DNA from 4 places in the Arthrobacter sp. 2MCAF14 genome. Region 1 is predicted to be linked to each of the others. Evidence: riboswitches for the same ligand, from Rfam matches in the RefSeq annotation. Region 1 holds a riboswitch; each other region holds the start of a gene.
The links. A riboswitch is a leader RNA that binds a small molecule or an ion and turns the genes downstream of it on or off. The one in region 1 is predicted to bind thiamine pyrophosphate.

Region 1 (7,841 bases):
ACAGCAAGCTTGTCGTGGCCGGCGTCGTCCGGTCCGACGACGCGCTGCAGCGCCGGAATGCCGAAACCGAGGGTCTTTCCGGTACCTGTTTTGGCCTGGCCGATGATGTCGTGACCGCCCAGGGCGACCGGGAGGGTCATGGCCTGGATGGGGAACGGGTGGGTGATACCGGCGTCGGCGAGGGATTCAACGATGTCGGCGCGGACGTTGTAGTCGGCGAAGGTTTTTTCTGCGATCTCGTGGGGTGTTTCGTCCGAGGAAATGGTTTCCTCGGGTTCGATCGTTTCGGTTCCGTCTGTCAGAACTTCATGGGTGTGCAATTCACTCACAGTGGAGTTTTCCTTATTCATTTGGGCTGCGCTGCGTGCTCAACGGTTGTGGCAGGGCCGTTCCGGAGCACGGATGGGCGCAAGCAGATCCAGTGGAAGCCGATCGCGGGCTATCTAAATACTGGCACTGGGGACCAGCTGGTATATCTCAAGATCGCGTAGGGGCGGGCTTGTTGATGTCAAAAAATTAACTGAATCAACGACCGGGCATCCATTACTACTCACCCAGTCTAGCGTCTGGGGGCGATAATCCCCGGATCGCGGCCCCGGCCCTGCGGACGGAGCGCGCTACGGGAGCAGTTCGAAGGTGATTTGGCGGGTGGCGATCTCCGCATCGAGCAGTTTCACCCGGACCTTCGTGCCGGACTCCATTTCGCCGTCGCAACGAGCGGTGACCGCGGGCTCGGCGATCTGGACTATGCCGTAGGGGCCGTGCGGGGCTCCGTTCCCATTCCCATTGCCATTGCGGTTGTTGCCGTTGGTGCTGTTCCCGTTGCCGTTTCCGTTGTTCTTGGCGGGTTTCGATCCGGAAATCACTACGGCGTCGAATTCCCGTCCGATGTGGTTGACAAGGAGTGCTGCCTCCACAGTGTCCAGGGCCAGGTGCTCCATTTTGGCGGCAAGCTGGTCGGATGACGCCATGATCTCGGGCAGGCTCGGCAAAGCATGCCGGGCCCATGTCGGGATCTCTGTTCCATTGCTCAGCGCTTCGCAGATGACCAGCACAAAACGATCGACCAGCCGGCGCAACGGCGCAGTGGTGTGGGCATAGGGTGCCCCGATGGCTGACTGCATGACGCTGCCCGGTACCTCGCCGTCGAAGGGCGTGTAGCCGGCACCGCGGAAAAGCAGCCCTGCTGAATGGAGGATGGCCAGTTGCCGGGGGTCCTTGGCGTCGAGGGTCCGCAGGTACGCTCCATAGCTCGTCCCCTCGGTCCAGGGCTTGCCGAGCGCCCCCGTCTGCCGTTTGAAATGGAGCAGCGAACGCTCATCGGGGGCCGGCATGGTGCGCAGGATCCCCACTTTGCCGTCGAGCATCAGCTGGGCGGCGGCCATCCCGGTCATGAGCGAAATCTGGGCGTTCCAGTCCTCCACCGGGAGCGAGGGAGCTGCGACGATCCTGTACCCCCCGCCGTCGGGCAGTTGGACGATTTCCTGCTCAGGCATGTTAAGGCTTGCCCCGCCGCGGCGGCGCTCGAGTTCCACCCGCTTGAGCCCGACTTCCTTGAGCAGCTGCAGGACGGGATCAGCCGTACCGGAATCGATCTCCCTCTGCACGCCCTTGTAGTTGAGCTTGGCGCGGCTCCGTACGCTTGCCCGACGGACGGAGACGGTGCGGAACTCCGCCTCGGCATCGAGTTCGAAGTCCCACACGAACGCGCCGCACGTCTGGCCGGCCAGCAGGCTCCCGGCATGCTCGCTGATGATCTCGGGGTGCAGCGGGATGCGGCCGTCCGGGGCATAGTAGGTTTGCCCCCGGTGGCGGGTCTCGGCGTCGAGCGCGCCTCCCGGGGGCACAAAGGAGGGCACATCGGAGATGGCGTAGAGAACCCTGTAACCATCGCCGGATCGGTCAATGAAGAGGGCCTGGTCGAGATCCGTGGAAGAGGCTGGGTCGATCGTGATGAAAGGAACGTCCGTGAGATCCTGCGTCGGCAGGGTGTGTCCGGAAACCGCGGCTTCAGCGTCGCGCAGCGCTTCAGCGGGATAACCTGCGGGCAGCTCGAGTTCAGTCCGAAGCGCCGCCAGCGCTTCCGCGAGGTGGTTCGACGTTTCACTGACATTCGGGGCTAACCGCTGATGTGACACGAAAATCAGGGTAACTCCAAAATCTTCCGGCGTCTCGCTAGGCATTGGCGGGAGGATTCTGGCGACAGCGGGCAAGCCGCGAACCAGCACAACGTGTTTCATCAAAGGGGACTGAAGACTGTTCTCCTCTGATGCTGGTGGGCCTAATGTTACCGATGGGGGAAAAGTACGCTCCCTCGCCAACACCACGTTCACATCAGAGGGAGTTCCACCATGAGTTACGAGAACCCGTCGGGCCAGCCTTACGCGGGCCCGACGCCGCCGTCCTATTACGCCGCGCCGCAGGTATTCAGTCCCCGGCCCCAAGTCGGCTTCGTTGATGCCATCAAGCAGTTCTACGGTCGTTACGCCACCTTCACCGGCCGCTCAAACCGAAGCGAATATTGGTGGGTGGCGCTGTACATTGCCATCGTGAATGCCGTTTTGGGGATACCGTACTACATCGAAGTAGGCAGCTACGCTGCCTCAGTCAGTGCGGCCAGCACGGCTGAAGCCCAGCAGGCCGCAGCGGCGAGTTTCCCCGCCGCTGCCATGATCTTTGGCATTGTGTGGTTCATTTGGGGCCTCGTGAACCTTGTGCCTGGCCTGGCGCTCACGGTTCGTCGCCTCCACGACACCGGGCGCAGCGGCTGGTTCATTCTGCTCGGACTTATTCCGATTGCAGGTCCGATCATCTTGCTCGTCTTCTACGCCACGGCGTCGAAACCGGAAGGGGCGACTTACGGCGCCTGAGCGCCGCACGCTTTGAAAGCCACGGGCTGAAAACTGACCAAGAGCGACGGTGGTCGTTGCCGGGGTGCCGTAAGAACCCCGGCAACGACCGCCGTCGTCGTTCTACTCCCGGGAAATGTCCTTAAGTCGTCGCGTCAAGGGCAGCCAGAAGCGCCTGGGCTGCCGCCGTCGGATCCTGTGCTTCGGTGATGGCCCGCACCACCACGATGCGGCTGGCGCCGGCCCTAACTACCTCTTCCACGTTGCTGAGATCGATGCCGCCAATCGCAAACCAGGGGAGCACAACGCCTCCGACTGTCTCTTCGTCTGCCTGCTTCACCGCGTTGGCGGCGTACTTCACCAGATCGAGCCCGACGGCCGAGCGTCCCGGCTTGGTGGGGGTGGCCCACACCGGCCCGACGCAGAAGTAGTCCAGGCCGCTGCGGCCAGGCGACGCGGCGATGGCTGCGTCAATCTGTTCCGGCGTGTGTGTGGAGAGACCGATGATGGTGGGGTCGTGGAGCAGCTTCCGGGCAGAGCGCAGCGGAATGTCCTTTTGGCCGATGTGGAACACCGGCGCGCCGGAGAGGGATGCTACGTCCGCGCGGTCGTTGACTGCCCAGAGACGGCCGTGACGATGGGCCACTGATTGCAGGATCTCCAGGAGCTCCAGTTCCTCTGCCGCTTCAATCGTCTTGTCGCGGAGCTGGATGATGTCCACGCCGCCCTCGAATGCGGCATCGACAAACTGCCCAAAATCACCCTGTTCCTTGCGGGCGTCGGTGCAGAGGTACAGGCGGGCGGTGGTGTGGACATCGTGCTGGGTCATGGAAACAGAGTAGTTCCTCTAAACTGGGCTGGTACCGCGGGAGCCGCGGCGGCAGTCACAATCGCCGCGCGGCTGAGAGGGCTTCAGCGCCGACCGCTTGACCTGATCCGGCTAGTACCGGCGTAGGGAAGGACTCCATGGACGAAGTAAACACCCAGCACGAACCCCTGCGCGCGGATGTCGCGGTGATCGGGGGCGGTGTCATTGGCCTCGGCATCGCGTGGGAAGCCCGCAGATCCGGCCGTTCGGTTGTCCTCATCGATCCCGCACCGGCCAGCGGCGCTACGTTCGCGGCGGCGGGAATGCTGGCGCCGGTCAGCGAATTGCACTACCAGGAAGAGGACCTCCTGGAGCTAATGCTCGAATCGTCGGTATTCTGGCCGGACTTCGAACGCAATGTGACCGGCTCGAGCATCGGCCGCAGCACGGGTTACCGTACGACGCCGACCCTCGCCGTCGGCGCGGACGCTGCGGACCGCCGGGCGCTCGCCGATCTCCGGGATGTCCAGCTGGCCAACGGCCTGGTGGTGGAATCCGTGCGGTTGCGCGAGGTGCGGGAGCGTGAGCCGCTGCTGAGCCCGCAGATTTCCTGCGCCTTCGACATCCCGGGCGACCACCAAGTGGATCCGCGCCGGCTTTCGGTCGCGATTCTGGGCGCGCTGGCAGACCACCAGCCCAGGGATTCCAGCTGGATTCCGGGGGCCGATGGCGGTTTTGCGGTCCACGACACTGCAGCGGGCCTCCTGTGGGAGGACGGGCGCGTCGTGGGGGCCGTGCTCGGCTCAGGAATCGAGGTGCTCGCCACGGAAACAGTGGTAGCCAACGGACTGGATGCCGCCCGCTTGAACGGCCTGCCGGATGGATTGTCACTCCCGTTGCGTCCGGTGTATGGCGACATATTGCGGTTGCGCGTCCCGGAGCATCTGCAACCCCTGGTCACCGCCACGGTCCGGGGAATGGTGCGCGGAGTGCCCGTCTATATCGTGCCCCGCGACGACGGGACGGTGGTGATCGGCGCGACGCAACGTGAAGACGGCTTGTCGGCGTCCGGGGGATCGGCCAACCCGGTGTCAGCCGGTGGCGTGTACCAATTGCTCCGCGACGCCCAGGTACTTGTCCCGGCTGTGGCCGAACTGGAACTTCTGGAAGCAACTGCCCGTGCGCGTCCGGGCACTCCGGACAATGCACCGCTGTTGGGCCGTGTGAAAGGCGGCGAAAGCGAAGGAACCGTGCCCGGCCTCATCGTGGCCAGCGGCTTCTTCCGCCACGGCGTACTCCTCACTCCGGCAGCGGCGAAGATCTGCGTCGGACTCATGGACGGCACCGCGGATCCCCGGTGGAACAAATTCCGCCCGGACCGCTTCTCCCACCAGCTTTCAGCGACACGGGCCTCAACAGACGGCCCATCGGCCGGTACCTCATATCCCCTTCCGAAGGACCACGCATGAACATCAAATTGAACGGCGCAGACCACACACTGAGCGACGACGCGTCTGTCACCACCCTCGTCAGCCACGTCACCGGACGTGTTGTGGACTCCAGCGGCCAGACGGCTGACGGACGCAAGATCGGCGTCGCCGTCGCACGCAATTCCGAAGTGGTCCCGCGCAGCCAGTGGGCTGCCACCGCGCTCGCAGACGGCGACGAACTCGAAATCGTTACCGCAGTACAGGGAGGCTGAACCATGACCACAGCAAGCACTCAAGCAGCAAGCACCCGAACCGACGCCCTGGTGATCGATGGTGTCGAGTTCGGCTCGCGCCTCATCATGGGCACCGGCGGAGCCCCGAGCCTGGACGGCCTGGGGGCGGCGTTGCTGGCCTCCGGCACCGAACTCACCACCGTTGCCATGCGGAGGTACTCGCCGACCGAAACAGGTTCGCTCTTCCAGTTGCTCGTGGACCATGGCATCCGTGTCCTGCCCAACACGGCCGGCTGTTTTACCGCCAAGGACGCTGTCATGACAGCCGAGCTTGCCCGGGAGGCGCTGGAAACGGATTGGGTGAAGCTCGAGGTCATCGCCGACGAACAGACGCTGCTGCCTGACGCAGTGGAGCTCGTGGACGCAACGGAGAAGCTGGTGGACCGCGGCTTCAAGGTCTTCGCCTACACCAACGACGACCCCGTGCTGGCGCTTCGATTGGAAAACCTTGGAGCCACAGCGGTGATGCCCTTGGGCGCGCCTATCGGCACCGGCCTGGGCATCCTGAATCCCCACAACATCGAGCTGATTGTGTCCCGGGCTTCTGTGCCGGTAGTACTCGACGCCGGCATCGGAACCGCGTCCGACGCCGCACTCGCCATGGAGCTCGGTTGCGACGCAGTGCTGCTGGCAACCGCGGTGACCCGTGCGCAGAACCCGGTGCAGATGGGCGAAGCCTTCAAACACGCTGTCATCGCCGGTAGGCTGGCGAAGCAGGCCGGCCGCATCCCGCGCCGGGAACACGCCCTGGCCTCCTCGGCGATGGAAGGCCGGGCCGAGTTCCTCTAGTGGCCTACGCTGGCCGCTCCGGGGATTCCTGCGAATTCGACGTCAGCGAAGGAGCCCCGGATGGCCGGCAAAGATGACATCCTCACCAAGTCCGCGATCGACGACGCCCTGGCGGAGCTGCCGGACTGGCGGTACCGCCTGGGCGGACTCGCCACCGTCTACAAATGCCCGACGTCGGCTGCCGCACTGGAGCTGATTGCCGCCGTCGGGCGCATCGCCGAACAGCAGAACCATCATCCGGACCTCGACTGGCGGTACAACCGGGTGTTCATCCGCTACACCTCCCATGACGCCGGGAGCGAGGTGACCCAACGCGACATCCGGGCGGCCACGAGCGCCAGCGAAGCAGCCGCGGAAGTGGGGGCAGTGGCCAAACCGGAAGCCCTACCGGACAGTTGAAGTCGGAATCGACGCCCCGGATCCGGAAGAGATCTCGGAAGTCTGGATGCGACACCCAGGTTTATCCGCGACACGCAAACAGCTAGGCGACGCCCGGATATGAGTGTCGCCGGCCCGTTCGCGCAGCGCCAGCTAGAGTCGCAGCGCCGCGGTCAGCTGGGCGGTGTCGTGCCGGGTCCGATGGCGGCCCAGGAAGTAGGAGGCCGCCGCGGCCGCCACGGTTCCCAGAATGATCGGCAGGACCCACGGGATCCACGTCACGCCAGGCTGGTAGCCAAAGCCAAGTTGGATGAAGATCATCCAACTCAGCATGGCGACGGCGACGGAAACACCAGCGGGCAGGGCGATTCCGTACGTGCCATGGTGTTTGTCAGTTCCCCAGACGATGAAGCCTGAGGCGATGGTGGCTAGCGCCACGATGACAAGTGAGAGCATGCGGACTCCTGGCTCGCTGGTGTTCTTGCGTATCGCTTAGAGGGCGCCGAAGCCGACCCGGCGCACTTCCTCGGCGCCGATCTCCACGTATCCGAGGACATTGCCGGGAACGATGACCTGGCGGCCCTTTTCGTCGGTCAGGCGCAGGTCCGTGCCGTTGGCAATGGCCTCGCTTACGATCTTGGCAACAGCCTCGGCATCGAGAGCGGACTCAAGCGCGATCTCACGGCCAACGTTCTGAATGCCGATCTTTACTTCCACAGCGGGGCCTCCCAGCCAATCAAGAAATTACTCAGTCCTCTATTTGTAGTCTAGGACTCTTTCGGGAAGCGACTGATTCCGCGCCAAGCTAAACGGTAGATCAGATCGCTGGCGACATCGAGGTCCAGATCGCCGTCGGTTTCGAGCCAATACCGGGCGCTGACCTGCGCCATTCCGGCCAGGCCCCGGCCGAGCAGCTGGGCCTCCAGCGGGGGCAGCTTGGTGTCTTCGGCGATGACCTTGGCGACGGCGTCGGCGAAGGTGCGGTTGAAAGTCTCCAGTCGCGAGCTGACATCCGGGTCATTGATGAGATCGGATTCGAAGACGAGCCGGTGGGCTTGGTCATCGCCCGCGATGAAACGGTAGTAGGCGCGCATGACGGCCTGGACGCGTTCCTTGTTGTCCGACGTCGAATTCAGCGCCGTGAGCATCTGGTCCGTGAGCATGGCCAGGTGGCTGTCGAGGAGGGCCATGTAAAGCTCCCGCTTGGACGGGAAGTGCTGGTACAGCACCGGCTTGCTGACATGGGCGGTCTCGGCGATTTCGTCCATCGCCGCACCATGGAAGCCGTTGGCAA
Region 2 (7,841 bases), on a different contig from region 1:
ACCCAAAAAGGTCACCCGCACCCGCCGCAAGGCGGCACCGAAGACGGTCGCCGCGGATGAAGCCCCCGACGCCGGAGCTGCCGCAGCCGCCGCTGAGCCCCTCGCGGAAGCGACGGACACCGAAGCGCCCAAGGCTCCTGTCCGGCGCACCAGGGCTCGAAAGAAGGTCGAAACTTCCGAGCCGCTGCCAGGTTTCGCCGAAGAAGCTTCCACGGAAGGCGGCGAGGCCCCGAAGGCTGCCGCCGTCGTCGAGCCTGAACTAGCGGCAGAAGCCGAAGCTGCCCCCGAGAAGCCGGTCCGCCGCCGTCGTACGACGAGGGCGAAGAGCCCCGAACCCGTCGCCGAAGAAGCCCCGGTTCAAACACCGGCTGCCGAGGTTGCTCCGCGCGAAGAACACGCTGTGGTCGCGGAAGTTGCGCCCGAGGAAGCCACCGAGGAGCCGGCCGTCGAGGCGGAAGCTGCAAGCCCGATCGCTTCGCTGTTCCTGGAACCTGGGTCCGTCACCTCCATGATCTTCCAGGCACCGGACTTGAGCGCAGTTGCCAGGCCGGCCGTCGTCGAAGAAGAACCGCAGGCTGACGCTGAAGAAGTTTCCGAGGACAACGAACTGGACGAAGCCGGCAGCCGCCGTCGGCGTCGCAGCCGTGGGCGTCGTGGACGCCGGGGCAACGAGCGTGATGAAACCGCGGGAGAAGAAGCGTCCGCGGAGTCTGAGGACGAGGCAGAGGCCGGTACCGAGGAGGTCCTCGAAGAGGGCGTGACTTCCCGCCGTCGTCGGCGCCGCCGTCGCGGCGATCAGGACCTGGAGCTGACGGGCGGCGGAGACGACGATCCCCCCAACACCGTCACCCGTGTCCGCGCTCCCCGCGCACACGTTGAGTCCACCACCGGCTCCGACCGCGTCACGAGCGTCAAGGGCTCCACCCGCCTTGAAGCCAAGAAGCAGCGCCGCCGCGAGTCCCGCGAGACCGGCCGCCGCCGCCAGGTCATCACCGAGGCCGAATTCCTGGCTCGCCGTGAGTCCGTCGACCGCCAGATGATCGTCCGTCAGCGCGACGACAGGATCCAGATCGGTGTCCTGGAAGACGGCGTGCTCGCGGAGCACTTCGTGTCGAAGACACAGCAGGATTCCCTGATCGGCAACGTCTACTTGGGCAAGGTCCAGAACGTGCTGCCGTCGATGGAAGCTGCGTTCGTCGACATCGGACGCGGCCGCAACGCCGTGCTGTACGCCGGTGAAGTCAACTGGGATGCCGTCACCCTGGAAGGCAAACCGCGCCGCATCGAAAACGCCCTGAAATCAGGCGATTCCGTGCTGGTCCAGGTCACCAAGGACCCCGTGGGCCACAAGGGCGCACGCCTGACGAGCCAGATTTCGCTTCCCGGCCGCTACCTTGTGTACGTGCCCGGCGGTTCAATGACCGGTATTTCCCGCAAGCTGCCCGACGTCGAGCGCAACCGCCTGAAGAAGATCCTCAAGGATCGCCTCCCGGAGAACGCGGGCGTCATTGTCCGCACCGCCGCCGAGGGTGCTTCCGAGGAAGAGCTGACGCACGATATCAACCGCCTGCGGGCCCAGTGGGAAGGCATCGAAAGCCAGTCCACGTCCACCAAGGTCCTGGCTCCGGAAGTGCTGTACGGCGAACCGGACCTCACCATCAAGGTTGTCCGCGACGTCTTCAATGAGGACTTCTCCAAGCTCATCGTCTCCGGCGATGAAGCATGGGACACCATCGAGGCCTACGTCACCTACGTGGCGCCGGATCTGGTGGGACGCCTCGAAAAGTGGACCTCGGATCAGGACATCTTCTCGGCATGGCGCGTCGACGAACAGATCCACAAGGCATTGGAGCGCAAGGTCTTCCTGCCCTCCGGTGGTTCGCTCGTGATCGACCGCACCGAGGCCATGACGGTTGTTGACGTCAACACTGGGAAGTTCACCGGCAGCGGTGGCAACCTTGAGGAAACCGTCACCAAGAACAACCTTGAGGCTGCCGAGGAAGTGGTGCGCCAGCTTCGCTTGCGCGATATCGGCGGAATCATCGTCATCGACTTCATCGACATGGTCCTGGAATCCAACCGCGATCTCGTGTTGCGCCGCATGGTCGAGTGCCTCGGCCGGGACCGCACCAAGCACCAGGTCGCCGAAGTGACGTCGCTTGGATTGGTGCAGATGACCCGCAAGCGCATGGGCACCGGCCTGCTTGAGGTCTTCGGCGAGCAGTGCGAAACGTGCGCCGGTCGCGGAATCGTCACGCACGACGAGCCTGTGGAGCACCGTCGGGCCAACGTGGTGGCCGCTGAACACCACCACCCGCGGACGGAATCACAGCCGGCCGTCCGCCCGGAGCAGCGCAAGCGTCGCCGCGGCAGGGGGACAGGGCAGGGGACGGCCGAGCTCCCGATCACCCCTCCTGTGCCGGTCCATACAGTGGAATCCACTGATCCGAATCGCCAGGCAGCCACCCGCGCAGCCCTTGCCACCATCGCGGCTGCGGCCCACGCTGCCCACCTGCACGACGACGAGCTCCACCACGCGGCGGAATTGCTCGCCGACCGGCACGTAGCGGAAGCGGCCCCGGTCCAGGCCCCCCCGGCCCCGGCCCAGGCTCCTGCCGCTGCTTCGAGTAGCGAGGAACGTTCGAAGCCTGTGCTGCGATTCGGCGGCGAGGAAGTTGCGTTGCCCTTCGTCCACCACGAAGAGCAGCCAGCGAGTGGTGCACCTGCCATGAGCCTGGACCTGTTGGCACAGGCATTCGCGGGCCTCGGAGGAGCTCCCGACACTGCGACGACGGCAACTGAGGCCGAGGAAGCGCCCGCAGGGACCCCCGCGGCCGTTGCAAGCGGGGAATCCCCGGAAGCGGGTTCGCGTGGACGCCGAGGCCGTCGCAACCGCAGCGCCAGCCGGGCCCAGGGTGCCGCCAACGCCACCAACGTTGAGCACCACGAGGTTGCCGCGGCCGCCTCCGGTGGGGCCGCGCACGAGGCCAAGGCGACGGACGCTGCTCCAGCCAAGTCGACGGCGGCAGCGGAACCGATCATCCTCGGAGTCGGCGTGCCCAAGTCCGAGCTCTAAACGCAGTACCCTGTCCGAAGCCCCGGCCCTTTCCGCTCATGTGGAAACCGCCGGGGCTTCGTCGTTGCCGGCCGATTCACCGGACGGTCAGCACGGTTGCATAGCGCGATTTCAGCGGGCGAGGTGTGATCCGGGTTAAGCTAAGGGACTGACACGGGGTGCCGCGCACCAAGCCGGCTGAGACCAGACCCGTTGAACCTGTCCGGTTAGCACCGGCGAAGGGATGTCTCGCATGACTGTTTCAGCGCAATCAGCTGTCTACCCGCTCAAGGCCGTCCAGCGGGCTATCCCGAGGGTCCTCAGCATTGCCGGCTCTGATCCTTCGGGTGGTGCCGGGATCCAGGCAGACCTCAAGAGCATCGCGGCCAACGGCGGCTATGGCATGGCCGTCATCACTGCGCTCACCGTACAAAACACCCGGGGAGTCACTGCCGTCCATGTGCCTCCCGTGGAGTTCCTGCGCCAGCAATTGGATGCCATTAGCGACGACATCACTGTTGATGCTGTCAAAATCGGCATGCTCGGGGACGCCGCCGTCATCCATGAAGTCCGTCGCTGGCTCGGCGAGGCGCGCCCCGCCGTCGTCGTGCTGGATCCGGTGATGATCGCGACCAGTGGCGACCGGCTCCTCGCGGAGTCCGCTGAAACCGCGCTGCGGGAACTTCTGCCCCTCGCTGACTTGGTGACCCCCAACCTTCCTGAATTGGCCATGCTGCTTGGCGAGCCTGTTGCCATTGACTGGGCATCGGCGTTGGAGCAAGGCAAACGCCTGGCTGCAGCCTGCGGAAACACCGTCCTGGTGAAGGGCGGCCATCTGCAGGGAGAGGGCTGCCCCGACGCCCTGGTTAACACCGAAGGAGTCCTGAGCCAGGACGTGGTGGAATTCGCCGGTCAACGCGTGGAGACCCGCAACAGCCATGGCACGGGATGTTCCTTGTCGTCGGCCATGGCGACGGCCAAGGCACGGCTCGGCGATTGGGAGTCTGCGCTGCGCGTAGTCAAGCCCTGGCTTCAGGGGGCGCTGGCCCAGTCCGAGGTGCTGGAAGTGGGGAAGGGCAATGGGCCGATCCATCATTTCCACGCGCTCCAGCAGGACCTTCATCCGGGGGACTTTGCCGTCCGGATGTGGGACGCCGCCCAAACGGAACTTGCGGCCATTTATGGCCTGGACTTCATCCAGCACTTGCAAACCGGCGGCCTCAGCGAAGCGCAGTTCAGCTATTACCTCTCGCAGGATGCCATCTATCTCAACGGCTATTCCCGGGTCCTGGCGCGGGCAAGCGCCCTCGCCCCCAGCGAAACCGAACAGCTGTTCTGGGCCCGTGGCTCGCAGATGTGCCTTGAAGTCGAGTCCGAGCTGCATCGGAATTGGCTCAGCGGACGCCAGGTAAGCGGAGAGCTGGGCCCAGTCACCAAGGCCTACGTGGACCACTTGCTGGCGGCGTCGGCGTCGGGAAGCTATGCCGTCCTGCTGGCTGCCGTGCTTCCCTGCTACTGGTTGTACGCCGAGGTGGGTCAGCAGCTCCACCTTCGCTATATTCAGGCGGGAGCGTCGGACGAGCACCCTTACGCGGATTGGCTGCGCACCTACGCAGACGAGGCGTTCGCAGAGGCCACCCGCAAGGCGATCGACATCACGGATGCCGCCGCGCAGGCCGCAACACCCACGGAGCGCACGGCGATGATGGAGGCTTTCACCCAATCGTGCCGCTATGAAACGGCCTTCTTCGATGCTCCAAGGTTGCACGGCTGAGCCCGGTTCCTGGCGTGGAAGCACGGGATGATGCGCCTGCTCCGGCGGCGCCGCAGCGTGTCGGGGCGGGGATCCGAGCTTTTTCCCGCCGGCAGGGTAAGGTAGACGGGCACGGTACCGGATGGCGACATAGCCAGTCTGTGGCAGCCATCACGTGGCAGCCTCCGGACCTGGCCTCATTTGCAGCCGAAGGCGAAACTAGCGTAATCTAGATCTTCGGTGCTTACGCCAACACTTGGGTTATGCCCCTAGAAACCTTCATTTGGAACTGACCTTTCATTTGGAACTATTCGAGGGATGACTCATGGATTCCGTACCGGAGTCCACGGCGTTGAGGCACAGCGTGAACCAGGCCCGTTTTCGGATCGGGGTTCCGCACGCAAATTTAGTAATAAACGTCGAGAGAAGTGAGTGCCCAAGTGGTGTACGCGATTGTCCGCGCAGGCGGCCGCCAAGAAAAGGTTTCCGTTGGAGACTACGTAACCCTGAACCGCGTCCCCGGTGGAGCCGGCAGCACCCTTGAGCTGCCCGCACTGCTCCTGGTGGACGGTGACAAGGTCACCTCCGCTGCTGCGGATCTGGCCAAGGTCAAGGTTACGGCTGAGATCCTCGAAGACCTCCGTGGTCCGAAGATCGTCATCCAGAAGTTCAAGAACAAGACCGGCTACAAGAAGCGCCAGGGTCACCGTCAAGAACTCACCAAGATCAAGATCACCGGTATCAAGTAACCACTGGTTGCTGTTCAGGTTTTCAACAGATTCCCCAGAATTTTAAAGGCAGGCATTTCAAATGGCACATAAAAAAGGCGCGAGCTCCACTCGCAACGGTCGTGACTCCAACGCCCAGTACCTCGGCGTAAAGCGCTTCGGTGGCCAGGTCGTTTCCGCAGGCGAGATCATCGTCCGCCAGCGCGGCACCCACTTCCACCCGGGCGCCGGTGTCGGCCGCGGTGGCGACGACACCCTGTTTGCCCTGCAGGCAGGTGCGGTTGAGTTCGGTACTCGCCGCGGCCGTCGCGTAGTGAACATCGTTGCTGCTGCAGCTGCAGAGTAATAACACGTTCTGAACGGGTGGAGCGGGCCGTATGGCCCGCTCCACCTGTCTTTTTAACCGCACTAGAATTTACTAGTGCGGGCGGCGGCGCATCAGCCCGCAACACGCACTTCAAGCAGTAATTTCCAGTTAGAGGAGAAACACGTGGCGACCTTCGTAGACCGGGTAGTACTTCACGTATCCGGCGGAACAGGCGGCCACGGCTGTGTCTCTGTTAAGCGCGAGAAGTTCAAGCCCCTGGGCGGACCCGACGGCGGTAACGGCGGTAACGGCGGCGACGTCATCCTGCGCGTTGATGCCCAGACCACCACTTTGCTTGATTACCACCACGCACCGCACCGCCACGCAACCAACGGTGGCCCCGGCATGGGTGACTGGCGCGGCGGCAAGAACGGTGAAACCCTCGTGCTTCCCGTACCGGACGGCACCGTGGTCAAGACCAAGGACGGCGTCGTCCTTGCTGACCTTGTAGGTGAAGGCACCGAGTTCATCGCCGCTGCAGGCGGCCTGGGCGGCCTTGGCAACTCTTCGCTGTCTTCGCAGAAGCGCAGGGCTCCCGGTTTCGCCCTCCTCGGCACTGAAGGCGACTCCAGCGACATCGTCCTGGAATTGAAGTCCATCGCGGACATCGCGCTGGTCGGCTTCCCCTCCGCGGGCAAGTCCAGCCTTGTCGCGGCGATGTCAGCGGCACGGCCCAAGATCGCCGACTACCCATTCACTACCCTGATCCCCAACCTTGGCGTGGTCCAGGCCGGTGAGGTCCGGTTCACCATTGCAGACGTTCCCGGGCTGATCGAAGGGGCGAGCGAGGGCAAGGGCCTGGGCCACAACTTCCTGCGCCACGTGGAGCGTTGCGCCGCGCTGGTGCACGTGCTGGACTGCGGAACCTTGGAAGCGGACCGGGATCCGCTCTCGGATCTTGCGATCATCGAGCAAGAGCTGGACAAGTACGCGGTGGACATGAGCTACGCCGGCGTTGACGGCGAAGTGGTCCCCCTGAACGAACGTCCCAAGCTTGTTGTCCTGAACAAGGTGGACCTGCCTGATGGTCGGGACATGGCCGAGTTCGTCCGTCCCGAACTGGAACAGCGCGGCTACCGCGTCTTCGAAGTCTCCGCCACGAGCCATGAAGGCCTGCGCCAATTGAGCTTCGCCATGGGCGAGATCGTCATGGCCGCACGCAAGGCGGTTGCCACCGCGCCTCCCAAGGTCGCGGCGCCCGTCCTCCGCCCCCGTGCCGTCAATGAGTCCGGCTTCAAGATCCGCCGCGAGGAGAAGAACCTCGAGCCGCTCTTCCGCGTGCTGGGGGAGAAGCCGGTCCGTTGGGTCAAGCAGACCGACTTCACCAACGAAGAAGCCATCGGCTACCTGGCCGATCGCCTGGCCAAGCTCGGCATCGAAAACGAACTGTTCAAGATGGGTGCCGTCCCGGGCGACACCGTGGTGATCGGCGAAGAGGACGGCGTCGTCTTCGACTGGGAGCCCACCATGATGGCGGGCGCCGAACTGCTGGCGACGCCTCGTGGCACGGACATCCGTGTTGCCGACATCGGCGACCGCCCCACCCGTTCGCAGAAGCGCGACGAGCAGCTCGAACGACGCGAAGCCAAGGCTGCAGCACGCGCCGAGCTCGAAGCCGAGCGGAAGGCGGGCATCTGGACTGAGTCCGTCAGCGGACGTCGTCTACCCAAGCCCCTGAAGGAAAGCGGCCTGGAAGCCGAAAATGACGACTAGCACGGCCCGCATCGCTGAAGTCACCGAAGGCGACGACTCCGCCGAACGCCAGGCACTGGCCGGCGCCAAGCGGATCGTCGTCAAAGTGGGTTCGTCTTCGCTGACCAGCATCAAAGGCGGCATCTCGGAGAAAGCGCTGACGGCACTCGTCCACGCCCTGGCTGAGAAGCGCAATTCCGGGACGGAGATCATCCTCGTCTCTTCCGGTGCCATCGCGGCGGGTCT
Region 3 (7,841 bases), 350 kb from region 1:
TTTAGGCGTCATCCTTGGTTTCAGCGTCGTCCTCTTCCGTATCGGAGGCGGAAGCATCGGTGTTCAGTTCGAAGAGGCCCTGCGGAGGGGTGAGCAGAACGTAGCCGTCCTCGACGTTGACCTCAGGCACGATCTCTTCGACGAATGGCACCAGGATTTCCTTGCCGTCAGCGTCTTTAATGACCAGCAGATCCTGGACGGGCATGGTGTTGAGTGCAGTCACTTTACCTACGACCTGCGAGCCGACACGGACCTCAAGACCGACAAGCTCGTGCTCGTACCAGCCTTCGTCGTCGTCCTCTTCCAGCTCTTCCGTCTCGATGAACAGCTTCGCGCCGCGGATTTCCTCTGCCTGGTTGCGCGTGGAGATCTCTTCGAAACCGAGCAACAGGATGTCCTTGTTCCACCGCGCGCTGGTGATGGTCAAGGGACCGGCCTTTGCGGGCTCCACCACAAATTCGGTCCCCGGGACAAAACGATCGCCGGGGGCATCGGTGAGCACCTGGACGGTGACTTCGCCGCGGATTCCGTGGGGCTTGCCGATTCGGGCAACCTGGAGCTGCATGGGGTTCCTCTGATTTCTTCGCTGGGCCGGCTTAGGGACCAAGGCTGGGGGTTTGCTCGTAAAACAATCCGGCCCCTCCACCATAATCTGGTGAAGGGGCCGGATTTAAGACAAGTATTGCTGAGCGCGTTACCGGCGACGGTCGGTGTCGACGACGTCGACCCGGACCTGCTCGCCGCCCGCCAATGCCGCAATCACAGTGCGCAAAGCGCGTGCAGTGCGACCTTGGCGGCCGATCACCCGTCCGAGGTCGTCCTGGTGAACACGCACCTCAAGGGATTCCCCGCGGCGGTTGTTCTTGGCACTGACCTTGACGTCCTCAGGGCTGTCAACGATCCCACGGACCAAGTGCTCGAGCGCTTCTGCCAGCAATTTACTCAGCCTCGGTGGTCTCTGCTTCAGCGTCAGCGGGAGCTTCAGTTGCTTCCGACTGCTTGGTCTTCTTGGTGATGGCTTCCGGGATGATGACGGAACCCTTCTCCGGTGCAACGAAAGCAGGCTTGGCGACCTTGGTCTTCAGCGTGCCTTCCTGGCCCGGGAGACCCTTGAACTTCTGCCAGTCACCAGTGATCTTGAGGATCGCGGCAACCTGCTCGGTCGGCTGGGCGCCGACAGACAGCCAGTACTGTGCACGCTCGGAGACGACCTCGATGTACGAGGGCTCTTCGGTGGGGTGGTACTTGCCGATTTCTTCAATCGCACGGCCATCGCGCTTGGCGCGGGAGTCCATGACGACGATGCGGTAGTACGGTGCGCGCATCTTACCGAAGCGCTTAAGGCGAATCTTTACGGCCACTTTTGTGGTCACTCCTGTTTCTGAAACGGGGTTGAGCCCGTCGTTCTGCACCCGTGGGGCGGGCCATACTTGAGGGTTCCAAGGACAAGATGCACACACGGAGAGAGGGGCCGTGCGGATCGAGTACCTGTCCATTGTGCCAGATGGCGGACAGTATTTCGAACGCGCGGTCCGTGCGGCCGGTTTACTGCGGGGTTACTCGCCCGCGGACCAGACGTAGAGACCGGCCCGCTCCGCCTTTTCGACGTCGCTCGCGAGGGCCGCCAACTGCTGGACGTACTGACGGGACTGTTGGGCATCAAAGGGCATGTCCTCTTGGGCCGCCCAGCTTTCGGCGACGTCGTCGAGGACGTTTCCCTCCCCTTCGGTCTCGTAGCTGAGGAGCTCGGACAGGGCGCGCACCATGGCTTCGGGGACGCCCAGCAAGGCGTCGCTGGTGACGTCCACCAAAGAAAGCTCATAGTCGGCCCCGCCTGCATGCACGGCGGTCCCGGCGAGGTCGCCGAGCTGTTCTACTTCGAAATCGCTGATTCCCGGGATCCGTACTGCGGCGCCGGATACGTCGCTGCCCTTCTCCAGGGCAGCGGCCCTCTTGAGTGCTTCATCGTGGGTGGCAACAAAGATTTCAGCAAAGCCCATGGAAAGTACTCTCATTCGTTCGTGCCAACGGAGCTGCGGCGCGGCGGCCGAAATGCGCCACACCGTCGGATCAAGCGTAGCGGACGGCGACCCGCAGCCGGTTGCGCCACGGGTCCTCGAAGCGCAGCTCCTGGCCCGTGTGGTGGGACGCAATACCGGCAACCTTGAGGCGGTCCGCGAGCGCGCCGACGTCGTCTCCTGACGGCACCTCGATGACAACCTCGCCGAGACCGAGTGTGTCCTTGCGCGGACCTGCACCGCGGCTGTTCCAGACGTTCATGGCCATGTGGTGGTGGTAGCCGCCCGCGGAGACAAACAAGGCCTGCCCGTGCCACCCGGCGGTCTGTTCGAAGCCCAGGGTGTCGACGTAGAAATCATGGGCGGTCCGCACGTCGCCCACCTGGAGGTGGACATGCCCGACGCCGGCGCCCGCCTCATGCTGGCCCGCCACCGCGGCTTCGCTCAGGTATTGCTGGAGATAGCGCTGCGGCGGGAGCGGCAGGCTGTCCATGACGACCGAACTGCCGTTCCACTCCCAGCCTTCGCGGGGTTTGTCGTAGTAGAGCTCAATGCCGTTACCCTCAGGGTCGGTGAAGTAGAAGGCCTCGCTGACCAGGTGGTCCGCACTGCCCACGAAGGCGTGGGGTTCGTACTGCGCGGCCGAGGCAACAGTTGCGGCGAGGGAGGATTGGTCTTCGAAGAGCAAGGCTGTGTGGAAGAGTCCAGCCTCTCCGCGACCCGGGATCTGGAGCCCGGAGGCCGGCGCGAGGTGCACCAGGGGCTTGCCGAGCCTGCCGAAGTAGAGTCCGCCATCCTGTTCGGCGACGACGTCCAGCCCCAGCGCCCGCTGGTAATAGTCGCCCATGAGCTTCATGTCCCCCACTTTGAGCATGACAGTACCCATGGTGAGTTCGGCAGGAAGGAGATCCTGGCTGGATGTGATGGTCATGTGAAACTCCCGGCTTTTTGTGGTGCCGCCCTTCGGCTACCTCTCTCTATCTAAATTACTTGAAGCTTCAATTTATTCCTAATGCCCGGCGTTCCTTGAAATGTGTCCCCTCAGCACGGTGCATCGCGGATTCAGCACCACCTCAAGGGACGCGCGGGGATCGTTTGCGTAGAGCACGACGTCGGCGCTGGCACCTTCGCTGATGCCGTCGGCCCCCAGCCACTCGCGTGTGGACCAGCAGGCGGCATCGAGGGCGGCGGCCGCCGGAAGGCCCGCGCGATGCAATTCCAGGATTTCCTCACCGATCCGGCCGTGCTTGATGACGCTGCCGGCGTCGGTCCCGGCGTACACCCGCACTCCGGCGTCGAATGCCTCGGCGACGCGTTCATGCCTGCGCTCCCACAGCCTGGTCATGTGGGCGGCGTATCGCGGGAACTTCGCTTCCGCCTGCTTCGCGATGTCCGGAAAGGTCGCAATGTTGATGAGGGTGGGGACAATCGGCACATCCTGGTCCAGCAGCCGGGGAATATGGTGCGGCAGGAGGCCGGTGGCGTGCTCGATGCAGTCGATGCCCGCGTCGAGCATGTCGTCGATAGTCCCTTCGGCGAAGCAATGGGCAGTTACCCTGGCTCCCTCGTCGTGTGCCGCGGCGACGGCGTCCTTGACGATGGCGGCCGGAAAGGACGGGCCGAGATCCCCGGCGGAGCGGTCGATCCAGTCCCCGACGATCTTGACCCAGCCGTCTCCGGACCGCGCCTGCTTGCGCACCGCCTCCGCCAGATCCTCCGGCTCGACTTCTTCGGCCAGCCCGGGGATGTAACGGCGTTGCCTCGCGATATGCCTGCCCGCGCGGATGATTCTGGGCATGTCCGTCCGGCGCTGCAGCCACCGCGTGTCGCTTGCGGATCCGGCGTCGCGGATCAGGAGCGTCCCGGCGTTCCGGTCCGCCGTCGCCTGCAGCCGCGCAGTCTCGTCGTCGACGGCACCGCCCTTGCCCAAGCCAACATGGCAGTGCGCGTCGACAAGGCCGGGCAGCACCCATCCGGCCAGGACGACGTCCGGTGCGGCAGCAGGCCGCAGGTACGTCAGCCGTCCGTCGACCGACCAGAGGCCGCGCCGTTCCTCCTCCGGCCCGGTGAGGACGGTGCCGCTGAATTCGATGATTTCCGCCATGATTCCACCCTAGACTCCGACGCCGTTGCCGGACCGGTCACATCTCTCCCAAGCACCGACAGCTGTGGTAGCTTCGTCTACGACCACACGGGGGCCCTTGCAAGGGCTGAGATCGGGCTGATGCAGCCTGTGACCGTTGAACCTGTCCGGGTAATGCCGGCGAAGGAAGTGAGTAATCCTTTGAGCATCAAAGAAACACAGCTGAGCCCTACCCAAAACGGATCGGCCAAAGAGGTGACACAATCCCTCAAGTCGCATTCCCTCGCGTTCCTGGAGGATGCCGGGACGGGAATCCGGGTTCCGGTGACTGAAATCGCCCTGGAACCGTCCCCCAACGGCGAGGCCAACGCGCCATTCCAGGTGTACCGCACCGCAGGGCCAGGGAGCGATCCCGTGGTCGGCCTCGAGCCGTTCCGCAGCGAGTGGATCGAAGCCCGCGGCGACACCGAGGCCTACAGCGGCCGCGAACGGAACCTGCTCGACGACGGCAAGTCGGCCGTACGCCGCGGCGCCGCCTCAGCGGAGTGGAAGGGTGCACAGCCGGTGCCCCGCCGCGCCGTCGACGGCAAGACCGTGACGCAGATGCACTACGCCAAGCAGGGCATCGTGACGCCCGAAATGCAGTTCGTGGCACTTCGCGAAAACTGCGATGTGGAACTCGTCCGCAGCGAGGTCGCGGCCGGCCGGGCCATCATCCCCAACAACATCAACCACCCCGAATCCGAGCCGATGATCATCGGCAAGGCGTTCCTCGTGAAGATCAACGCCAATATCGGCAACTCGGCCGTCACCAGCTCCATCGCCGAAGAGGTGGACAAGTTGCAGTGGGCCACGCAATGGGGCGCCGACACTGTGATGGACCTGTCCACGGGTGACGACATCCACACCACCCGAGAATGGATCATCCGCAACTCCCCCGTGCCGATCGGTACCGTGCCTATTTACCAGGCCCTCGAGAAGGTCAACGGCGAAGCCAACAAGCTCACGTGGGAGATCTTCCGCGACACTGTCATTGAACAATGCGAGCAGGGCGTGGACTACATGACCATCCACGCCGGCGTGTTGCTGCGGTATGTGCCGCTCACCGCGAATCGCGTAACGGGCATCGTTTCCCGCGGCGGCTCCATCATGGCCGGCTGGTGCCTGGCGCACCACGAAGAAAACTTCCTCTACACCCATTTCGACGAACTCTGCGAAATCTTCGCCAAGTACGACGTCGCGTTCTCGCTCGGCGACGGCTTGCGTCCGGGAGCGACGGCGGACGCCAACGACGCCGCGCAGTTCGCCGAGCTCGACACGCTCGCGGAGCTCACGAAGCGGGCGTGGAAGTACGACGTGCAGGTCATGGTGGAGGGCCCCGGGCACATCCCGTTCCACCTCGTCCGCGAGAACGTCGAGCGGCAGCAGGAGCTGTGCGACGGCGCACCGTTCTACACCCTCGGCCCGCTCGTGACCGACGTTGCTCCGGGCTACGACCACATCACCTCGGCTATCGGCGCCACGGAGATTGCCCGCTACGGAACCGCGATGCTCTGCTACGTCACCCCGAAGGAACACTTGGGCCTGCCAAACAAGGACGACGTCAAGACAGGCGTGATCACCTACAAAATCGCCGCCCACGCAGCTGACCTTGCGAAGGGACACCCCGGCGCCCACGAACGCGACGATGCCCTGTCCAAGGCCCGCTTCGAGTTCCGCTGGCGTGACCAGTTTGCGCTGTCATTGGATCCGGTCACGGCCGAAGCGTTCCACGACGAGACTCTCCCGGCGGAACCGGCCAAGACGGCGCATTTCTGCTCCATGTGCGGACCGAAATTCTGCTCCATGCGCATCAGCCAGGACATCCGCGACGAATATGGCTCGGCGGATTCCCAGGCGGCCATCGCGGAAATGTACAGCGGGATGCGCGAAAAGAGCGAGGAATTCCTGGCATCCGGCGGGAAGGTCTACCTGCCCGAGCTCGAGGTTCCCGCAGGAAAACGTTGAGCGACGTCAGGAAGCCTGGACTGATCAGGAAGCTTGCACTGATCCGGCGCGGCTGACATCCGCGATGAAGGACCGGATCATCCGGTCTCCTTCAACTGAATCATGAGGCCGGTGTCCTCCAGCCGCAACGCGGTGGAGGGCGCCGGTTTCCTTCAAGTAGCCGGCGATTTCTTCGTAAAGGGGTTCCCAACCACCGGTCAGGACAAGCGTGGGGACTCCGGGCACAATGTGCAGAGGCGCTTCCCACGGCGGAGCCTGGAGCCGCAGGCGTCGAGCGGTACGCCGGGCCTCCGGGGTACTGAGAACGGCCGCCTCGGAGGAAAACGCCCTGCGGACGAATTCGCGTTGGTAATCGTCATCGCTGAGTTCGTGCCGGATCCGGAACAACGGCTCCATGAGTGCCCGGTAAGCCGCAGTGGCGGGCAACTCGGCCGTCAATGAAAGACAAGCCGGTTCCACCAGCACGAGGGACCGGACCAGGTCCGGCCGCTCCACCGCGGCCAACATGGCTGAAATCGCGCCTTGGGAGTGCGCTACGATATGGCCTCCACGCGCCGAGCCGGAACCTGACGCGGTCTCCCGCCCTCCGAGGCACTCCAGGATAATGTCCACGTCGGCGGCAACATCGGATTCCAGAGGCTCGGCCTGCGCATCAAAGCCGTGGCGTTTCAGGAACAGTGCATCGTACGCCAGCGCCATGCCGTGCTGTTTCGGCCAAGCGGCAGCGCCGAATGTGCCTGCTCCATGGACGAACACAACGCGCTGCTTTTGCATTCCCCCAGCCTATGGCACGGGGCTGGCAAGCTCGGGCGGGACGGTTACTTGCCGCCGAGGAACTTGTCGAAGCCCTTGGGCAGGTTCAGCTGGGACGGGTCGAAGTCGCCGGAAGGCTGGCCGAATGACGCGCCGGTGCGAACGGCGTTCGCTCGCTTGTTCTCGGCGTCGCGCAGTTCCTGGGCCGCCTTCGCGGGGTTTCCGGAACGGGCCTTCTTCTTGGGCGCGTTCTTGCTCGCCTTGCGGGAACCGCCACCGAGTCCGGGCATGCCAGGCATCCCGGGCATTCCGCCGCCCTGGGCCAGCTTCTTCATCATCTTCTGGGCCTGCGCGAAGCGCTCCAGGAGGCCGTTGACCTCGGAGACGTGCACACCGGAACCACGGGCGATGCGGGCCCGACGGGATCCATTGATGATCTTCGGAGCCAAACGCTCGTGCGGGGTCATGGAGCGGACAATGGCCTCCACGCGATCGATTTCACGCTCGTCGAACTGCTCCAGCTGCTGGCGGATGTTCTGCGCACCCGGCATCATCATGAGCATCTTCTTCATGGAGCCCATGTTGCGGATCTGCTGCATCTGGGCGAGGAAGTCGTCCAGGGTGAAGTCTTCCTGGTCGGCGAACTTCTTCGCCATCCGGGCCGCTTCATCCTTGTCCCAGTTCTTCTCGGCCTGCTCGATCAGGGTGAGAACGTCACCCATATCGAGGATGCGGGAAGCCATGCGGTCCGGGTGGAACAGTTCGAAGTCGTCGAGGCCTTCGCCGGTGGACGCGAACATGACCGGTTTTCCGGTGACAGACGCTACCGAGAGGGCGGCACCACCTCGGGCGTCGCCGTCGAGCTTTGACAGCACGACACCCGTGAAGTTGACGCCTTCATCGAAGGCAACCGCCGTGTTGACGGCGTCCTGGCCGATCATCGAGTCAATGACGAAGAGCACTTCGTTCGGGATGATCGC
Region 4 (7,841 bases), on a different contig from region 1:
AAGGCCGCGCAGCATGAACCCGAGTCCTAGCTGAAGCGAGCCTTCGCTGATAGACCAGATCCCGACGTCGAGCAGTATCCTTCCGCTGTCCGCCGACAGGATCGCGGTGCTCCAGCCTCCAAGCGCGGCCGCGATAATCAGGGGCCAGCCGCGCTGCCACAGCAAGCGCACGGTGAGCCCCGCGAGGGGGAACAACGCCAGTTCGCCGATGAGCGCCGTCGAAGCTGACACCAGGTCGATGGACAGCGCCAACACCAGCGTGATCAGGAAGACCGACACGAACTTGGCCAGCGGATTCGCGCGTGTCAGGAGTGCATTGTTGCCTCGCAGGGTCAGGGTTTCCCTCATGCCGCACCCGCTTCCTGCCGGGCCCCGCCTTGGAACGCATGCTCGAGCCGAATTTCGGTCCCGCCCAGGACGGAGCTGAACTCCTGGTCGTGGGTCACGGACACCACGGAGGTGCCGGCGTCGAGCAGTTCGGACAGGAACGACGCAAGCTCGGCCCAAGTGTTCGCGTCCTGGCCGAAGGTGGGTTCGTCCAGCACCAGGACCCGGGGGTGGGCGGCGAGCACCGTCGCCACGGACAGCCGGCGCTTTTCGCCCCCGGAGAGCGTGTACGGATTGGCGTCCACCAAATGCCCCAGGCGCAGCCGTTCCAACAACTCGTCCACCCGTTCCTCGCCATGGCCAAGGTGCTTGGGGCCGAACAGGAGCTCGTCGAGCACGCGGCCGGTCACGAACTGATGTTCAGGCTCTTGGAACACGGTCCCGATGCGGGAGATCAGCTGCTGGGCCTTCCACTTGAACGGGTCGGTGCCGGCCCCGTCGCTGAGCCCGACGGCGGCAGTCACCATGCCGGACACCGGCGCCAACAAGCCCGCGAGGGTCAACGCGAAGGTCGATTTTCCGGCGCCGTTGGGACCGGTGATGGTCAGGGCCTGCCCGGCGAGCACTTCGGCGTCAAGTCCGGACTGCACAGGAAGGGGCGGGATCGTTTTGAACCCGCGGCGCCGTGGCCGTTCGCGGGACACCGCGAGCTCCTGCGTGGCGAGCAGCAGCCCTCCAGCGTTGCCGGGGCCGGCCCCTGCTCCGGAACCTGTTCCCGAACGTGGCCGGGTGGCCGGCACGTACCCGGGCACCCACACGCCCGCAGCAATGAGCATGTCCCTTGCTTGCACCAACACGGTGTCCGGATCGCCGTCCAGGAGCACCGCCGGCGTCGACCCTTCCGTGGAGGAGGAGCTGCCCGGCTGCAGCACCACGATCCGGTCCACGAGGTCTTTCCAGACGGAGACCCGGTGTTCCACCACCACCAAGGTAGCGCCGGTCTTGTCCAGGCAGCGGCCCACGGCATCGCGCACTTCCAAAACGCCGGCCGGGTCAAGGTTGGCGGTCGGCTCGTCCAGGAGGATCAAGCCGGGCCGCATCGCCAGGATGCCGGCCAGTGCAAGGCGTTGCTTCTGCCCACCCGAGAGGGCCGACGTCGGGTGGTCGAGCGCGAAGTTGCCGCTGGCACTGCCACCGGCACTACGCAGGAGCCCGACGTCGTCGAGCGCTTCATGGACGCGTTTCCAGATCTCTTCCCGTGGCACGCAAAGGTTCTCGGCACCGAACGCGACGTCATCGCCCAGCCGGGAAAGCACCACCTGGGTTTCGGGGTCCTGTTGCATGAGTCCGGCACGGCCCCGCTGGGCCTTCGGCGAAACGCCGTCCACGAGCAGCGAGCCCGTCTCGTCGGCGTCGTCACCTTCCTCGCCCAACACGCCCGCCAAGGCATGCAGGAGCGTCGACTTGCCCGCGCCCGAGGGGCCGAGCAGGAGCACACGCTCCCCTGGACGAATATCCAGGTCCAGGGCGTGGATGGCCTGCGTGGTGCGGCCAGCGTGCCGCCAGCCCCAGCCTTGCGCGGAAATGGCGGCGGGTCGCACCACAGCAGGGGTGCCGGAATCAGGACTGGGCATCAGGAAAAGACGGGCTCCGAGGCGGCCTTGCGGGACGCGAACGCGCTCAGGACACCGGTCTTGGCCAGGCCGCGGGTCGCGATCCAGGACAGGGCTCCGGCAATGACGGCACCGGAGATCGTGCAGAACACGATGTACGCGAGCTTGTCGACCGGTTCGTAGGCGATGTTCCAGCCCCACGGCAGGAAGGAGTCGTTCAAACCGCAGAACAGGCCCGCGCCGGCACCTGCCAGCAGGGACACCGGCAGGTTGAACTTCTTGTACATGAAGGCCAGGAAGATGAGTTCCGCGCCGAGACCCTGGAGCAGGCCCGAGATCAGGACCGTGGTGCCGTACTGCGAACCCATGATGAGCTCGCTGGTGGCGGCCACCGTCTCGCAGAAAATTGCCGCACCGGGCTTGCGGACGATGAGCATGCCCAGGACTGCCGGGATCATCCAGCCGCCGGCGATCAGGCCGCTCAGCGGCGGGTAGCCGGCGGACATCGGCGTAGCAACCAGAGCCATCTGGTCCCATGCCCAGAAGATCACGCCACCGGCGATCGAGATCAGTGCCGCCACGACGATGTCCACGACGCGCCAGCTGTAACCAGGCTTGGTGAGGCCCGGCCTTGCAGAAATACCAGTCATTTTGTCCTCCTGAGGAACAGGAGGGGAAAGTGTTTCCGGTTGCCTGCGAGCGGTTTCCGCCGCCCCGGTCCGGACACTATGAGAACTCGACTCCCTTGCGCCGGTACTAGCCGGATCAGGTTCGAGGGTCTGCGGCTGTCCGCACTCTCAGCGCCCGTCATCCGTGCCGCATTGCTGCGAGCCCGACGGCGGCGCTCCCCTGTCGTTATCAATCCACCCTTTTGGGCGTGGTTCAGTTTACACCTTGGCGGGGTTGCGGGCGCTGTGCTGGCCTACGCGGAACGGTCACAAACATGTGGGACGACGGATTCTGCTGGATCATTCGCCGGGCGAGCCCTGGCCGGCGCGGATTGGCGCGGGCGGGCGCAGAAGCTGGGAGAATGATCCAGCAGAATGTGACGCAGCGCGGGCAAAGGAGCGGTCTTGGCAGGCATTGGCGAAGCGAACAGCACCACGGTGGCCGAACCTAGGCTCGCCGCGAGCGTGATCCTGGTCCGCGAGGCCCCCGTTCACACGGTTCAGTCAGACCCGGAGGTTCCGGCGGATGCCGGGCGCGGCCTGGAGGTGTTCGTGCAGCACCGCGTGACCACGATGGATTTCGCCGCGGGCATGGTCGTCTTCCCCGGGGGGCGAGTGGACCAGGCGGACAGCTCCGGCTGGGACTTCGAGGACGACGTCGTCGAGCGGCACGCCAACGCCTGGCGCCGGAGCAGCATCGCCGTCGAGCCCGCTTCGGCCCGGTTCAACGCCGGCCGGGTGCTGGCGGCTGCACAGCGCGAGGTGTTCGAAGAGGCCGGGCTGAAGCTCGACGCCGCCACCCTCCGCCCGTGGGCCAACTGGGTCACCCCGGCAGACCAGCCCAAGCGCTTCGACACATACTTCTACCTTGCCTGCCCGCTTTCCGGTGCCGAGCCAAGGCACCAAACCACGGAAGCGTCATCGTCCTTGTGGATGCCGGTCCGCGGAATCCTGGATGCCGAAGCCGCCGGAACCCTCAAGCTCATGCCGCCCACGCTGGCGCTGCTGGATGAGCTCCTCGCTCTCGGCACGGTGGAAGCGATACTGGCCGAGGACCGTGACATCGTGCCCGTCCGTCCAAAGCCTGGAGCTTTGGAGGAGTTCTTCCGGCTGAGGCGCCAATCCCCAACCGTTGCTCCGGAACTGCCCTGAAGTGGGGTTAGGCTGGGGACGGTCCTGTTTCCTCCCGCAAGGAGTCCCGGAATGAACCTCCTCATCAAGCTGCTCGGCACTGGCGTCAGCATCGGCGCAGGCTTTGTCGGCACCAAGATCGTCAATGCGTTGTGGGAAAAGTCCACCGGCAAGAAGCCTCCCAAGGGTCACGACGACATGGAGGCAAGCCTGCGCTCGGCACTGACCTTCGCACTGATTTCGGCGACCGTCAGCGCAGTCATCCAGGTTTTCGCAAGCCGCAGTACCCAGCGTGCCATCTCGCGTTTCTCGAAGACGCAGGACATCGTCTAGGCTGACGGCCCGCCGTCCCGGCCGTTCGCGGCTGAGCTCCCGCCGTTCCCGGTGTGGGGCATTGCCGGTCCCGTTTCCTGCGCTTTCTCCGCTGCCCGCTGACCGGCAGCCCGGAGCACCACGGCCTCAAGTTCGTCTATGCTCAGCAACTCGCGGTGGAGGTGCTTGGTCCGGTAGCCTGCGCGGCCCACCATGTGTGCGGACACGGGCACGGTCAGCAGTTGGAAGATCCAGGCGACTGCCAGGATCGGCCAAACCCACCATTCGCGCATCTGCAGCCCGATGGCCGCCAAAACAAGGAACAACCCCAGCACTTGCGGCTTGGTAGCTGCGTGCATGCGGCTCATCAGGTCCGGGAAACGCAACAGGCCGATTGCCGCGCCCAATGACATGAGCGCACCAACAATCAGCAACACTGCGGTGACGGCATCGATCACGCCGTCAACTCCGGTGGCATTAGGAGTCATTGACCTGTCCCCTTCGGTCGGCCACGAAGCGCGCCACCGTCACCGAGCCAACGAACCCGATCAGCGTCAGCGCGACGAGCAGCACCAAGTTGTTGAGGTGTCTGTTGACGGCCATGTCGATGGCCAGCGCGGCGCCCAGTATGGCGAGAAGCACGTCTGAGGCGAGCACCCGGTCCAGCAGGGAAGGCCCGACGGCGATCCTATAGATCGCGCCTGCCGCCGCGAGGCTAAGAATCACCGCCGTGACGATCAGCACGATGTCTTTCATGAGCGATCTCCCGTCGTTGCAGGCCAGCCTTCGGCCTGGAGTGCGTCCATTTCCGCGCGGGTACCCATGATCCGGATCAGCGAGGCCTCCGTATCCTGGACTTCCTTGCGCAGCTTGGCGGTGTCCACATCGTTGCGGACATTGAGCCCGTGGATATAGAGCGTGGACGTGGAGCGATCCACCTCCACCACCAAGGAACCCGGAATCAGGGAAATCACGTGCCCGGTGGCAGTCACCATGAGGTCGGAATGGCTGCGCAGGGGAACAGCGACCACGGCGTTGGTTACCGAAGGCCCGCGGAAGACCGCCAAGTACATGACCTGGAAACTCGCGGCCACCACTTTGCCAAGGAACACTGCGGCGAAAGGAATGGCGCGCAACACGTGGAATCGACCGCTGAGCTCCACTGGAGGCAAGTAGAAGACCCTGGCTACCACCACCGCGATCAGCGCACCAAACACCAAGTTGCCGGGGCTGAAGTCCCGCCAAAGCGCACCCCAGACGACCACCAGCCAGACCAGCAGGGGCAACTCGGTGCGGAACGAAATCCGCTTGCGGCTCACTTGCCACCTCCCTGCACCGGCGCAGCGATCTCCGGAACCTTGGCATTCCCGCCGAGCACGGAATGGATGTACGCCGTACGGTCCAGCATCTGTTCCGCGGAGTTTCCGGCCAATTGGAACAGCGGGCCGGCGAAGACCGTCAGCGCCACGCCAAAGACCACCAGCGCGGCAGTTGGCCCCACCATGGTCCGCGGAAGCAGGCCGACTGCTGCCGTGTCCTTGAGGGCGGCGGCCGGGTATTCCGCGTCCTCGGGCTTCCGCCAGAATGCGCGGTTCCAGACCCGGGCAATTGCCAGCAATGTCAAGAGGCTCGTGACCACGCCGCCCACCACCAAGGTAATGGCCAGGGGTGTCCCGAGGGCGATGCCTGCCTGCAGGAGTCCGAGCTTCCCCAGGAACCCTGAGAAGGGCGGGATTCCCGCGAGGTTCATGGCTGGAATGAAGAACAAGAGCGAGAGGAGCGGAGACAGCTTGGCAAGCCCACCCAGCCTGTCCATAGACGAGCTGCCACCGCGGCGCTCGATCAAGCCCGTCACCAGGAACAGGCTCGTTTGGACCGTGATGTGGTGGGCCACATAGAACACCGCAGCAGCAAGCCCCGCAACGGAAGACATGGCCAGCCCGAACACCATGTAGCCGATGTGGCTGACCAGGGTGAAGGAGAGTAATCGTTTGATGTCACTCTGGGCTATGGCGCCGAGAATGCCCACCAGCATGGTGAGGAGCGCTACCACCATCAACGGGGTATTCAAGGTGTCGCCCGGGAAGAGCAGGGTCTCCGTGCGGACCATTGCGTACACGCCCACTTTGGTGAGCAGGCCGGCGAACACGGCAGTGACCGGTGCCGGTGCGGTCGGGTACGAGTCGGGCAGCCAGAAGGACAGCGGGAACACAGCAGCCTTGATGCCGAAGGCCACGAGCAGCATGACGTGGAGCAGGTTCCTGGTGCCTGGATCCAATCCGGCCAGCTTGACGGCGAGATCCGCCATGGTGATGGTCCCGGTGGCTCCGTAGATCATCGCAATAGCGATCAGGAACAGCACAGAAGACACGACGGAAACCACCACGTACGTGACCCCGGCGCGGATGCGCGGACCGGTGCCGCCCAGCGTCATGAGCACATAGCTTGCCGTCAGCAGGATTTCGAAGCCCACGTACAGGTTGAAGAGGTCACCTGTCAGGAAAGCGTTCGAGACTCCGGCTACCAGGATCAAGTAAGTCGGGTGGAAGATCGACACCGGCGCCTCGCGGTCGCCGTCGGCCATGCCCTGGCCGGTGGCGTAGATGAGCACCGCGAGGCTGATGACGGAGGAAACCACCAACATGAGCGAGGAGAACTGGTCCACCACCATCACCACGCCAAACGGCGGCTGCCAGCCACCCAGAGTGACGGAGGCTGTGCCCGTGGTCCATACCGAGGCAAGGAGCCAGCATTCCAGGAGCAAGGTCAGGGACAATAAACCGATGCTGACCGCGCGTTGGGCCCGCGGATTCCTGTTCAGGGCGAACGTCAGGGCGGCACCGAGGATGGGAAGTACGACGGCGAGCGGCGCCAGGCTGGCGATGTTCACTGGGGGCCCCCTTCCTTGGCTGCTTCGGTTACTGCCGTAACCGGGAATTCGGACGTTTCCTCAGGAACCACGGAGTCGTCTTCGGCGTCAAAGCTGGGTGTCTTCGCCACACGTCGGTCTTCGGCGTCGTCCTGGATGTCGTCTTGACGTGCCAACGCCCAGGTCCGGTAGATGATGCCGAGCATGAATGCCGTCACCGCGAAGGAAATCACGATCGACGTCAGGATCAAGGCTTGTGGCAAAGGATCGTTGTAGTCGCGAGGATCCGTCGATTTGTTGAACAGCGGGGCCAGCCCGGCATATCCGCCCGTGGCGAGGATCAACAGGTTGGTTGCGTTGGCCAGGAGCATAAGCCCCAGGAGAACGCGCGTCAGGCTGCGTTCCAGGATTAAATAAATTCCGCAGGCATAGAGCACTCCCATGACGATCAACAAGGTCAAGTTGACGCTCATGGGGTCCCCTTCCCTGGCGCAATAGTTGCGGTGGTTGCCGCAGTTGCGGTGGCGGTGGCGGCTTCGGACCGGGCTTCCCCGGAACCCCGAGCGTCTCCGCCAACGGTCTCTTCGAAGTGTTCGTCGATCTCGGCTCCCAAGCTGCGCAGCACGTCCAAGGCCAGCCCTACGACCACGAGGTACACGCCGATGTCGAAGACCGTCGAGGTCACGAACTTGATGTCACCGAACAGCGGTAGCCAGAACCCGATGATGGCACTTTGGAACACTTGGCCGCCCAGCAGCAGAGGGACGAAGCCCGCCGCGGCCGCCGTCGCAAGACCTGTTCCCAGCAGCATGCCGGCGCTGATCGGTGCGGCTTCCCGCAACTCGAACCGTCCGCCGGCCAAGTAGCGGATGGTCAGGGCGAGCCCGGCAGTGAGTCCGCCGGCGAAGCCGCCTCCCGGAA

Region 2: another riboswitch for thiamine pyrophosphate. It lies ahead of thiD (bifunctional hydroxymethylpyrimidine kinase/phosphomethylpyrimidine kinase); the one in region 1 lies ahead of thiO (glycine oxidase ThiO).
Region 3: another riboswitch for thiamine pyrophosphate. It lies ahead of thiC (phosphomethylpyrimidine synthase ThiC); the one in region 1 lies ahead of thiO (glycine oxidase ThiO).
Region 4: another riboswitch for thiamine pyrophosphate. It lies ahead of AB4074_RS18280 (ECF transporter S component); the one in region 1 lies ahead of thiO (glycine oxidase ThiO).

What each region holds. Positions count from the first base shown of each region.
Region 1 is NZ_JBFRHB010000001.1:20,517-28,357, forward strand. It holds gene AB4074_RS00110 (DEAD/DEAH box helicase) at 1-329, opposite strand, end outside; gene AB4074_RS00115 (RNB domain-containing ribonuclease) at 618-2,138, opposite strand; gene AB4074_RS00120 (DUF805 domain-containing protein) at 2,352-2,870, shown strand; gene thiE (thiamine phosphate synthase) at 2,992-3,678, opposite strand; TPP riboswitch at 3,705-3,824, shown strand; gene thiO (glycine oxidase ThiO) at 3,816-5,126, shown strand; gene thiS (sulfur carrier protein ThiS) at 5,123-5,359, shown strand; gene AB4074_RS00140 (thiazole synthase) at 5,363-6,169, shown strand; gene AB4074_RS00145 (4a-hydroxytetrahydrobiopterin dehydratase) at 6,230-6,568, shown strand; gene AB4074_RS00150 (hypothetical protein) at 6,701-7,003, opposite strand; gene AB4074_RS00155 (DUF3107 domain-containing protein) at 7,040-7,264, opposite strand; gene AB4074_RS00160 (TetR/AcrR family transcriptional regulator) at 7,315-7,841, opposite strand, start outside.
Region 2 is NZ_JBFRHB010000014.1:36,320-44,160, reverse strand. It holds gene AB4074_RS11560 (Rne/Rng family ribonuclease) at 1-3,076, shown strand, start outside; TPP riboswitch at 3,221-3,317, shown strand; gene thiD (bifunctional hydroxymethylpyrimidine kinase/phosphomethylpyrimidine kinase) at 3,309-4,829, shown strand; gene rplU (50S ribosomal protein L21) at 5,249-5,557, shown strand; gene rpmA (50S ribosomal protein L27) at 5,619-5,882, shown strand; gene obgE (GTPase ObgE) at 6,027-7,616, shown strand; gene proB (glutamate 5-kinase) at 7,606-7,841, shown strand, end outside.
Region 3 is NZ_JBFRHB010000001.1:369,590-377,430, reverse strand. It holds gene rimM (ribosome maturation factor RimM) at 2-565, opposite strand; gene AB4074_RS01730 (RNA-binding protein) at 695-937, opposite strand; gene rpsP (30S ribosomal protein S16) at 939-1,361, opposite strand; gene AB4074_RS01720 (hypothetical protein) at 1,557-2,000, opposite strand; gene AB4074_RS01715 (VOC family protein) at 2,071-2,949, opposite strand; gene AB4074_RS01710 (amidohydrolase family protein) at 3,028-4,122, opposite strand; TPP riboswitch at 4,200-4,307, shown strand; gene thiC (phosphomethylpyrimidine synthase ThiC) at 4,303-6,108, shown strand; gene AB4074_RS01700 (alpha/beta hydrolase) at 6,133-6,882, opposite strand; gene ffh (signal recognition particle protein) at 6,927-7,841, opposite strand, start outside.
Region 4 is NZ_JBFRHB010000030.1:2,938-10,778, forward strand. It holds gene AB4074_RS18270 (energy-coupling factor transporter transmembrane component T family protein) at 1-348, opposite strand, end outside; gene AB4074_RS18275 (ABC transporter ATP-binding protein) at 345-1,961, opposite strand; gene AB4074_RS18280 (ECF transporter S component) at 1,961-2,590, opposite strand; TPP riboswitch at 2,665-2,801, opposite strand; gene AB4074_RS18285 (NUDIX hydrolase) at 3,014-3,760, shown strand; gene AB4074_RS18290 (DUF4235 domain-containing protein) at 3,812-4,072, shown strand; gene mnhG (monovalent cation/H(+) antiporter subunit G) at 4,069-4,539, opposite strand; gene AB4074_RS18300 (monovalent cation/H+ antiporter complex subunit F) at 4,529-4,807, opposite strand; gene AB4074_RS18305 (Na+/H+ antiporter subunit E) at 4,804-5,370, opposite strand; gene AB4074_RS18310 (Na+/H+ antiporter subunit D) at 5,367-6,941, opposite strand; gene AB4074_RS18315 (Na(+)/H(+) antiporter subunit C) at 6,938-7,393, opposite strand; gene AB4074_RS18320 (Na+/H+ antiporter subunit A) at 7,390-7,841, opposite strand, start outside.